3 regions of the Pseudoalteromonas sp. SWN29 genome follow, and region 1 is predicted to be linked to each of the others. Evidence: predicted binding sites of a transcription regulator. Region 1 holds the regulator's gene; each other region holds the start of a gene.
The links. Region 1 encodes sigma-54, which starts transcription at its own class of promoters, with help from an activator protein. Its sites were predicted from a motif close to GTTGGCACGNNNNTNGNNT; they were not measured.
Positions count from the first base shown of each region.

Region 1 (3,282 bases):
CATTTAACACCCTTTATAAAACTATGATTGATTGACAATAACTTGGTAAAGCTCAGCATCTGATTTTGCACTGCGTAACTGTTTACAAAAATCTTTGTTGTTTAGTTTATCAGCAATGGTTGCTAGAGTCTTTAAGTGCTGCTGGTTATCGCCATCTGGTACGATGAGTGCGACGAAAATATCAACAGGGCGATTATCGATTGCATCAAAATTTATTGGAGTTTCGCTAACGAGTACTAAAGCCAAAGGCTCTTCTGCACCGCTCATTCTTCCATGAGGAATGGCAATGCCACGCCCTATACCTGTACTACCCAATTTTTCTCTGCTCATTAAAGCATTAAGAATATCTTGTTGCGGTAAATACGGAAGTTTGTCGTGAGCAAGTTCGCTAATGAACTCTAAAATTCTTTTTTTGCTATTAAAAAGGACCGCAGCTTTGCTGCAGTCCTGGCATATAAGTGAGCTTAATTTCATCATATTAGTGTCGAGCAAGCTTCTCTTTGTGTTTAATTACTTGTCGATCGAGCTTGTCGATCAACGAGTCAATGGCGGCATACATATCTTGATGTTCTGTAGAGGCAAATAGCTCAGCACCGCTTACGTGTATGGTGGCTTCTGCTTTTTGATTTAATTTTTCTACATCGAGAATGACATGAACATTATTAATATGATCAGAGTGTCTTTCTAGCTTCGCAAATTTGGTATTAATATAGTCTCTTAGTGAATCGGTTAATTCTACCTGACGACCAGTTAAGTTTAGTTGCATAAGCATTACCCTCTTTTTTTTGCGTCTTAAATCAAACTTTTACGTTGATTTGACGGTGGAATAGCCAGAGATTCGCGGTATTTTGCGATTGTACGTCTCGCTACTTTAATTCCTTGCTCAGCCAATATATCCGCTATTTTGCTATCACTCAATGGTTTTGCTGAGTTTTCTGCTGCGATTAATTTTCGGATAAGCGCACGGATTGCTGTAGATGAACATTCACCACCGTTTTCGGTGCTTACATGGCTTGAGAAAAAATATTTAAGCTCAAATATACCACGGGGTGTGTGCATATACTTTTGGGTTGTTACGCGCGAAATTGTTGATTCGTGCATTTCTACCATTTCAGCAACATCATTTAAAACCATTGGTTTCATGGCTTCAGGACCGTGTTCAAAAAAGCCTTGTTGTTGCTTAACAATACAATTTGTTACTTTTAATAGTGTGTCGTTTCTACTTTCTAAGCTTTTAATAAACCATTTAGCTTCTTGTAAATGCGAGCGAATAAACTGGCTGTCACCACTGGATTTTACAGTGCGAGACATTGCCGCGTATTGGCTATTAACACGAATTTTAGGCATGCTGTCTGGGTTTAACTCAACAACCCAGCGGCCTTTAATTTTTTTAACTGACACATCAGGAATAACATACTCAGATTCTTCTCTTACAATAGTATCTGCAGGTTTAGGGCTAAGAGTATGTATTAATGTCATTACTTCCTTAAGCTCTTCTTCTTTGAGCTTAGTTTTCTTCATTAATGTACGATAGTCACGAGCAGCTAATAAATCAATATGCTCGGTTAAAATCATTTTTGTTTCATTAATGTAAGGTGTTTCTTTATCAAACTGGTTAAGCTGAATACACAAACACTCTTGTAAACTACGTGCAGCAATACCAACAGGATCAAACAGTTGGATGCGTTTTAATACAGCTTCAATTTCATCAAGTTCGACTTCGTTATCATCTTCGTTTTCTTGATTAAAGCTTTCTAAAATCTCTTCGCAGCTTAGTGTTAAAATACCTGAATCATCGACGGCTTCTACAATCGCAATAGCAATAGCTTCGTCTGTAGGGCTAAATGGCGTTAGTTGTAACTGCCACATTAAATACTCATGGAGCGTTTCAGTAGAGGCGCCTTGGTATATTGATTCGTCTTCAGGCATCGGACCCGATGATGCTGCTGGGGCGGCACTCATGTACTCATCCCAGCTAACATCCATAGCCATGTCGTCACTTAGCGTGTCTTTTGCAAGTGCTTCACCACTATCTTGTTCATATTCGCTTGGAACATCGTCGGCCGATGCGCTAACAGTTATGTCATCTGTATCTGCTTTTTGCTCGTTTTTACCTGCAGCGTCTTCGGAATAGTCTGGTTCTTCAACCTCTAATAGCGGGTTGCTGTCGAGAGCTTCTTGTATTTCTTGCTGGAGATCCAATGTACTGAGTTGCAACAAACGAATAGCTTGTTGCAGCTGTGGAGTCATTGTAAGTTGCTGGCCCATGCGCAGCTGTAGTGATTGCCTCATGTATCTCTAACAATCCTTTTATGTTGTTATAATTAATACTAGCAGATGCTTAAAGACATGGCGTAAATGTTACAGCCTAAATTGCTCGCCTAAGTAAACATCGCGTACTGTTTTATCATTTAATACGTGTTCTGGAGTACCTGATGCAATCAGCTCCCCATGAGAAACAATGTAGGCTTTTTCACAAACATCAAGGGTTTCTCTTACGTTATGATCGGTAATCAATACACCAATCCCACGATTTTTGAGATGTTCTATTATTTTCTTTATATCTAATACCGAAATTGGGTCAACACCTGCAAATGGTTCATCCAATAATATAAATTTAGGATCGGCTGCCAGCGCACGTGCTATTTCCACGCGGCGACGTTCGCCACCCGATAATGCCATACCTTGGCTATCACGAATGTGTTGTATGCTAAATTCATCTAATAATTTATCGAGCGTGTCTTCTCGGGCTTGTTTATTTAGCTCTTTGCGTGTTTCTAAAATAGCCATTAAGTTTTGATAAACAGTCAGCTTTCTGAATATTGAAGACTCTTGTGGTAAGTAGCCAATGCCTAATCTAGCACGACTATGCATAGGTAAAAGAGTAATATCGTTATCATCGATAGAAATTTTACCTTTGTCGCTAGGTACAAGTCCTACTATCATATAAAAAGTGGTAGTTTTACCTGCGCCGTTAGGGCCAAGTAAGCCAACAATACTGCCAGCTTTGACTTCAAGGCCGACGTTTTTTACAACTTCACGGCCTTTATAGCTCTTTGCTAATAGCTCTGCTTTTAATGTGCTCATGGTTGACCTTTGTCGCTTTTTTTACTTTTTTTAGTCTCGATTGGTACTAAAATTGTGTGAACGCGGTCAGTTGAGTTTTCATCTTTTTCGGCACTGATTAGCTGCTGCTCTATATCGTAGGTAATGCTTTTAGCATTTATTTTTTGTCCCGCTTGCGATACTTGTGCATTACCAACAAGCGTTAAAAAACGCTTA
Region 1 is NZ_JADYXE010000013.1:14,104-17,385, forward strand. Features, by position in the region: gene rapZ (RNase adapter RapZ) at 1-3, opposite strand, end outside; gene ptsN (PTS IIA-like nitrogen regulatory protein PtsN) at 22-474, opposite strand; gene hpf (ribosome hibernation promoting factor) at 479-766, opposite strand; gene I6F53_RS06815 (RNA polymerase factor sigma-54) at 793-2,292, opposite strand; gene lptB (LPS export ABC transporter ATP-binding protein) at 2,362-3,087, opposite strand; gene lptA (lipopolysaccharide transport periplasmic protein LptA) at 3,084-3,282, opposite strand, start outside.

Region 2 (3,282 bases), on a different contig from region 1:
AACTCAGCGTATTTACGAAATGAACTCAAAAGTAATTTCGGCCGTTGACGAAATGATGAGTTACATCAATCAACAGCTTTAATAGCGTGGGGGGAATTATGCGTAATATTATTTTATTTGCAGCGGGCACATTATTTTTAAGTGGCTGTATGTCTACGCAAAATAGTGAAGTAGTGCAGGACGACCCTTACTACGCACCTATGTACCCCGAGCCTATTTTAGAGCCTCTGGTAGCCACAGGTTCATTGTTTAATACTCATACATCAAACGACTTATATTCCGATAAAAAAGCGCTACGTACTGGCGATATAATTACGGTTAAACTGCAAGAGTCTACTCAAGCTACAAAAGCCGCTAAAACAGAAACAGACAAAGAAACCGATGCAAGCTTAGACCCAGTGATTGGCCTAGGTGGCCTACCTGTAAATATAGGTGGCGATAGCATTCAGTTTGGTATTGGTAGCGATTCTTCGTTTACGGGCGATTCAAAATCAAACCAATCAAATAGTTTATTTGGCAATATATCGGTTAATGTAATGCGCGTTTTACCTAACGGTAACTTAGTTATACGCGGTGAAAAATGGTTAACGCTTAATACTGGCGAAGAGTTTATTCGTTTAGAAGGGCTAGTACGTCCTCAAGACGTAAGCGCCGATAATACGGTTGAATCAAATCGTATTGCTAATGCACGTATTCAATACTCAGGTAAAGGGCAAACGCAAGAAGCGCAAAGTCCTGGTTGGCTTACACGTTTCTTTAGCAGTTCGCTGTTTCCATTTTAGAGGGTAGTAACATGAATAGCCTTAAAGCTTTATGTTTAGTTGTGTTATTAGGTTGGCAGTTTACTGCCAGTGCTGAGCGCATAAAAGATGTGTCTATGGTTGAAGGCGTACGCTCTAACCAATTAGTTGGTTATGGCTTAGTGGTTGGCTTACCAGGAACTGGTGAACAAAACAGATATACACAACAAAGCTTTAAAGGCATGCTAAACAGCTTTGGTATTACGCTACCTTCAACTCAAAGCCCTAAAATTAAAAATGTTGCAGCCGTTGCAGTACATGCAGAGCTACCCGCATTTAGAAAGCCCGGGCAAACAATCGATATTACGGTTTCGTCTATCGGTAGTGCAGGCAGCTTACGTGGCGGTACTTTACTACAAACCTTTTTAAAGGGTGTAGATGGCAACGTGTATGCAATAGCACAAGGTAGCTTAATTGTAGGTGGCTTAGGTGCACAAGGTCTTGATGGCAGTAAGGTTGTAATTAATACCCCTACCGTTGGTCGTATACCAAATGGCGCAACCGTTGAACGCACCGTAGAAAGCCCGTTTATGCAAGGCGATTACATTACCTTCAACCTAAACCGCCCAGACTTTACAACGGCAAAACGCCTAGAAAAAACAATTAATGATTTGGTTGGCCCAAATAGCGCACAAGCAATTGATTCTGTTTCTATTCGTGTTATAGCACCACGCGACGCATCCCAGCGAGTATCGTACTTATCAACACTCGAAAACTTAGAATTTAAGCCAGCTGACATGGCTGCTAAAATTATAGTTAACTCGCGCACAGGTACAATTGTGATTGGTAAAAACGTTAAGCTTCAACCTGCGGCTATAACTCACGGTGGTTTAACAGTAACAATTGCAGAGCAACAAAATGTGTCACAACCAAACCCGCTAGCAAACGGCGATACCGTTGTTACCCAGCAAAGTATTATTGATGTAAACCAAGATGACTCGCGCGCCTTTGTATTTAACCCAGGTGTAAGCCTTGACGATTTAGTACGCGCAATTAACGAAGTAGGCGCAGCACCTGGCGACCTAATGGCTATTTTAGAAGCACTAAAAGAAGCCGGGGCAATTAACGGACAGTTAGTTGTTATATAAATAATCCAAGCTAATAAATCACGTATTACTTAAGCCCTATATTTTTGAAATTAGATATAGGGCTTTTTATTTACAGCAACTTAAGCTTATTATTTTTATCTTCCTTGTTTTATCGGTAGTGGCTCAATTTTTGCATTTTTAACTGCATTATTCATTTTGTGTCAAAAAGCCGATGGAAACTAACCACCTCGATAAGCAAAACTTTTTTGATTTAGGCAACTTAGATTCACTTCGTAAAGAAGCCTTAACCAGTGGCGATGCATCAACTGATGCCTCTAAAGCTGCGCTCAAAAAAGCGGCCGCACAATTTGAAGCTATTTTTACGCAAATGCTGCTCAAAGGAATGCGCAAAGCCAACGAAGCATTTGAAGACAAAGACAGCCCATTTAATTCAAGTGGCGTAAAGTTTTTTGAAGAAATGCACGATCAGCAGCTTTCAACAGAGCTTTCATCAAATGGCTCTTTAGGCCTTGCCGACTTAATTGTTCAGCAGTTATCGCCTGAATCTAAAAACTTTATGCCAGGCTCTGTACTTAGAACAACCAACGATATTTTTAGCGATACGCAAGTCGGGTCAGCGCTTCCTCATGAGCAAAAAAATAATCAACCCGATCTTATCGTTAAGAGCACTAAAGCCGATATTGCTGAGCCTAAGGTTAATACTGCAGAGTCTAAAGCCGATAGCCCAACCTTTAAAAATACAGAAGAGTTTGTAAGTTCAGTGTGGGAACACGCTAAAACTGCAGCGCAAAAAATTGGTTTAAACCCAGCGGTAATGGTTGCACAAGCAGCACTTGAAACCGGTTGGGGTAAGCACATAATTAATAAAAGTGACGGTGGCAGCTCAAATAACTTATTTAATATTAAGTCAGATAAAAGCTGGGAAGGCGACAAAGCAAGCAAAGTAACGCTTGAGTTTGAGCAAGGCACACCCGTTAAAAAACAAGCCAGCTTTAGAGCCTACGATTCAATTAAAGATAGTGTGAACGACTTCGTTGATTTTTTAACGCAAAACCCACGCTACCAAGAAGCATTACAAAATACAGCAAAACCAAATGACTTTTTAGATTCATTACAAAAAGCAGGTTATGCAACCGATCCAAATTACGCCAGCAAAATAAAAAAAGTGCTCAATAGCAGCCAGCTAAAAGACATTGCGGCAAACGTGATCCGCCAAGGAGTAGAGTAACATGTCGTTTAATTTATTAAACATTGCCAGTTCTGGGGTTAGAGCAAGCTCGGAGCTACTGCAAACGACAAGTAAAAATATCGCCAATGTTAATACAGAAGGCTACGTACGTGAGCGCACTGAGTTTACTACTATGGTTGATAACCAAGTGGGGCGAGGCGAAACATACCGATTACTAAACGAGTTTGCTCAGTCACAGCTAAAT
Region 2 is NZ_JADYXE010000048.1:21,571-24,852, reverse strand. Features, by position in the region: gene flgG (flagellar basal-body rod protein FlgG) at 1-82, shown strand, start outside; gene flgH (flagellar basal body L-ring protein FlgH) at 99-782, shown strand; gene I6F53_RS16450 (flagellar basal body P-ring protein FlgI) at 794-1,888, shown strand; gene flgJ (flagellar assembly peptidoglycan hydrolase FlgJ) at 2,061-3,077, shown strand; gene flgK (flagellar hook-associated protein FlgK) at 3,079-3,282, shown strand, end outside.
Region 2: a site for sigma-54 is predicted at 2,006-2,024, ahead of flgJ (flagellar assembly peptidoglycan hydrolase FlgJ). Genes of this name have one in related genera too.

Region 3 (3,282 bases), on a different contig from region 1:
AGCTCACTACTTGATTTGCCCATTACTTCTTCAAACATTTTATTACAACCAGCAAATACGCCATTGTTATCGCGGTAATAAAATAAATCAGGAGATGAATCAACTATTGAGCGCTGCAGCATGCTTTGTTGAGCAAGTTCTTGTTGTGTTTTTTTACGCTCTGCAATTTCTCGGCGCAGCTCTTCGATAGCGCGATGCTTGGCATGAAATGCCATTTTTCGCTCATCAATTTCAATATTCAAACGGCTAATATTATCTTTTAAGGTTTGATTTAAGAGTTTTTCCTGTTTGGTTGCACTATCTAAATAAGCATACGAGGCATCTAATTGACGAATTGAATTAAGTAATACACTTATAATTAAAGGAGAAACCACAGCGGTAAAAAATACCACAGCCAAAATATCAACAAGGTGTAATTCGCCTATCGCAACATAATAAAACATGCTCGATAAAATAAGAGATACAGTTAAAAATAAAGTGTAACAAATAGCTGCGGTTTTAAATTCACCAAATCGCGTTATTGAGCTGGAAAGTACCCGAGCCCAAGGGCTCAAAGAATAATCGGTCATACGTAATTTTATCTCTTAGCTGTGTGCTTAAATATAAAGAAGGCAATGCGCATGTATAAACATACCATTTTCCCAGATTTTAGCACTTTTCTCCTACCACTACCCATGTTGTGCGATAAAAACAAAAATTTTCATGTTTGATTTTGCTCATTTCCTAAACTCATCATTTCAGCAATAAATTATTTAGTGTAAAATGCCCCGCTTTATTATCTCCAAAATACGAGTAGCGCACATGCAAACCAATATGCCAGATATAGCAGACACTGCACCCGCTTTACAAACAGGTAAATTAGACTGGGTTGGCATGGGCGAAATCGAACTGCCATTTATTTTTGAGTCACTAGACTTATCTCCAGTTACAGTAAATGCCAAAGCTCGTGCATTTGTAAATTTGCATAAAGAAGATGCCAAAGGCATTCATATGTCACGTCTATTTTTAGCACTTGACCTGCTTTCAACTGAGCAGCAAGTCAATCCGCAAACAATAGCGCAAGCACTCGATACCTTTATAACTAGCCACGAAGGGCTGAGCGATAAAGCACAAATTGAATTTAAATTTGAATTACCGCTACGCCGTAAATCACTATTAAGTGGTAAAGCGGGCTGGAAAAGCTACCCAGTTGTACTTACCAGTACAATTGAAAATAACATTATTAGCTACGAGCTAACCGTAGATGTTACCTATTCTTCAACATGCCCTTGCTCTGCAGCACTTGCACGCCAGCTTATACAAAACGCGTTTAACGAAAAGTTTAACCAAGAAACCTTAAGCCAAAAAGATGTGCACGAATGGCTAGGCACTACACAAGGCATAGTTGCTACACCTCACTCGCAGCGCTCTATTGCCAACGTAAAAGTAAAGCTTGATAGCAACATTCAAGAGTTTGATGTAGTGACTCTAATAAATACTCTTGAAGCAGAACTTAAAACGCCTGTACAAGCGGCTGTAAAACGTGAAGACGAGCAAGAGTTTGCCCGCCTAAACGGCCAAAATCTAATGTTTTGTGAAGATGCAGCGCGCAAAATTAAAGCCTTGCTAGAAGCTGATAATTACAGCGATTACTGGCTGCAAATAAACCATTATGAATCACTCCATGCACACGATGCTGTAGCTATTGCGGTTAAAGGTATTGAAGGTGGATACAAAGCTTAATAGCTGCATCGCTTTAGCTTTTATAAACAGTTGGTAATTATTTTATAACTCACACTTTTTAGGCACGTAAATTGCTTTGTTTGAGCAGTGTCAATTTGTTGTTATGGAGTTACCGTATGGAATTCGCTTTATTATTAATCCTAGTATTAGTTGTCGGGGCCTCTGTTGTTGCGTCAAAATTTAATGACGATGGCGGAAACCCGTACCCTTTTATCCGCAAGCAAACTGTGTTTACACAGGTTGAAGGGGCTTTTTTAAATCTTCTAGAGCGTGCTGTTGGCGATCAATATAAAATTGTTAGTCGCGTTAAGTTAGTTGATGTTATTGACTGTAAGCAAGGCCTTTCAGTAAAATCTAAACGTGCTGCTTTAGCAAAAGCTAAAAATAAACAGCTTGATTACGTGCTAATCGATAAAGAAAAACTAACTATTGTTGCGGCCGTTGACCTAGTTAACAATGCCAATAAAGGTGGCCACAAAGCTCAACGTGACTGGTTTGTAAATGGCGCACTAGAGTCTGCCGGCATTCCACATATTCGTATGAAAGTTAAGTCGGGCTACCGCCCTTCTGAAGTACGCGATGCAATTATGTTTAAACTTGGTAAGCCTGCAGCAGCACAAACGCAGCGTCCTGTTCGTAACCGCTCACATAAGCCAGCGGTACTTTCACCTTCTCAAGCCAAAGCACAAACAACTGCTTTAGCTGAAATTTAAAAACCGAATTAAATACCTTCCTAAAAAGTATTTAAAGCGAGCAGTGAAAACTGCTCGCTTTTTTGTTTTTTATAGCTAACTTCACGTATAATCAAGTAATTCAAACTCAGGAATAAAACATTATGAATGTTGGTATTATTGGCGCAATGGAGCCAGAAGTTAAAATTTTACGTGAAGCGATGCAAAACCCACAAATTTTAACTAAAGCAGGTTTCACTTTCTATACTGGCGAGCTAGCTGGTAACACAGTAACACTTGTTCAATCTGGTATTGGTAAAGTAGCATCAACAATTGCAACCACGTTACTTATCGATAACTTTAAACCTGATTGCGTGATTAACACAGGCTCTGCCGGTGGATTCGATCCTTCTCTAAGTGTTGGCGATGTAGTAATTTCGTCAGAAGTACGTCATCACGATGTAGATGTCACTGCTTTCGGCTACGAAATTGGCCAAGTACCACAAATGCCAGCAGGCTTTACAGCTCACCCTAAATTAGTTGAAGCAGCACAACAAACAATCGAACAAATCAGTGATGTTAAAACACTTGTTGGCTTAATTTGTACTGGTGACACATTTATGTGTGACCCGGTACGTATTGATAAAGCACGTAGTGATTTTCCTACAATGCTTGCCGTTGAAATGGAAGGCGCTTCAATTGCACAAACGTGTTTTACGCTTAATACACCGTTTGTTGTAATTCGCTCAATGTCTGATATTGCAGGTAAAGAGTCACCACAATCATTTGAAGAATACCTAGAAACTGCATCAATCAACTCATCTAAAATGGTTGTCGCACTTTTAGAAAAGCTAACTGCAGTGTCTCTGTAAATGCTTAGCAATATTGT
Region 3 is NZ_JADYXE010000060.1:11,453-14,734, forward strand. Features, by position in the region: gene arcB (aerobic respiration two-component sensor histidine kinase ArcB) at 1-569, opposite strand, end outside; gene folE2 (GTP cyclohydrolase FolE2) at 802-1,722, shown strand; gene I6F53_RS17930 (DUF2726 domain-containing protein) at 1,839-2,435, shown strand; gene mtnN (5'-methylthioadenosine/S-adenosylhomocysteine nucleosidase) at 2,558-3,265, shown strand; gene I6F53_RS17940 (cobalamin biosynthesis protein CobD/CbiB) at 3,266-3,282, shown strand, end outside.
Region 3: a site for sigma-54 is predicted at 1,781-1,799, ahead of I6F53_RS17930 (DUF2726 domain-containing protein). Genes of this name have one in related genera too.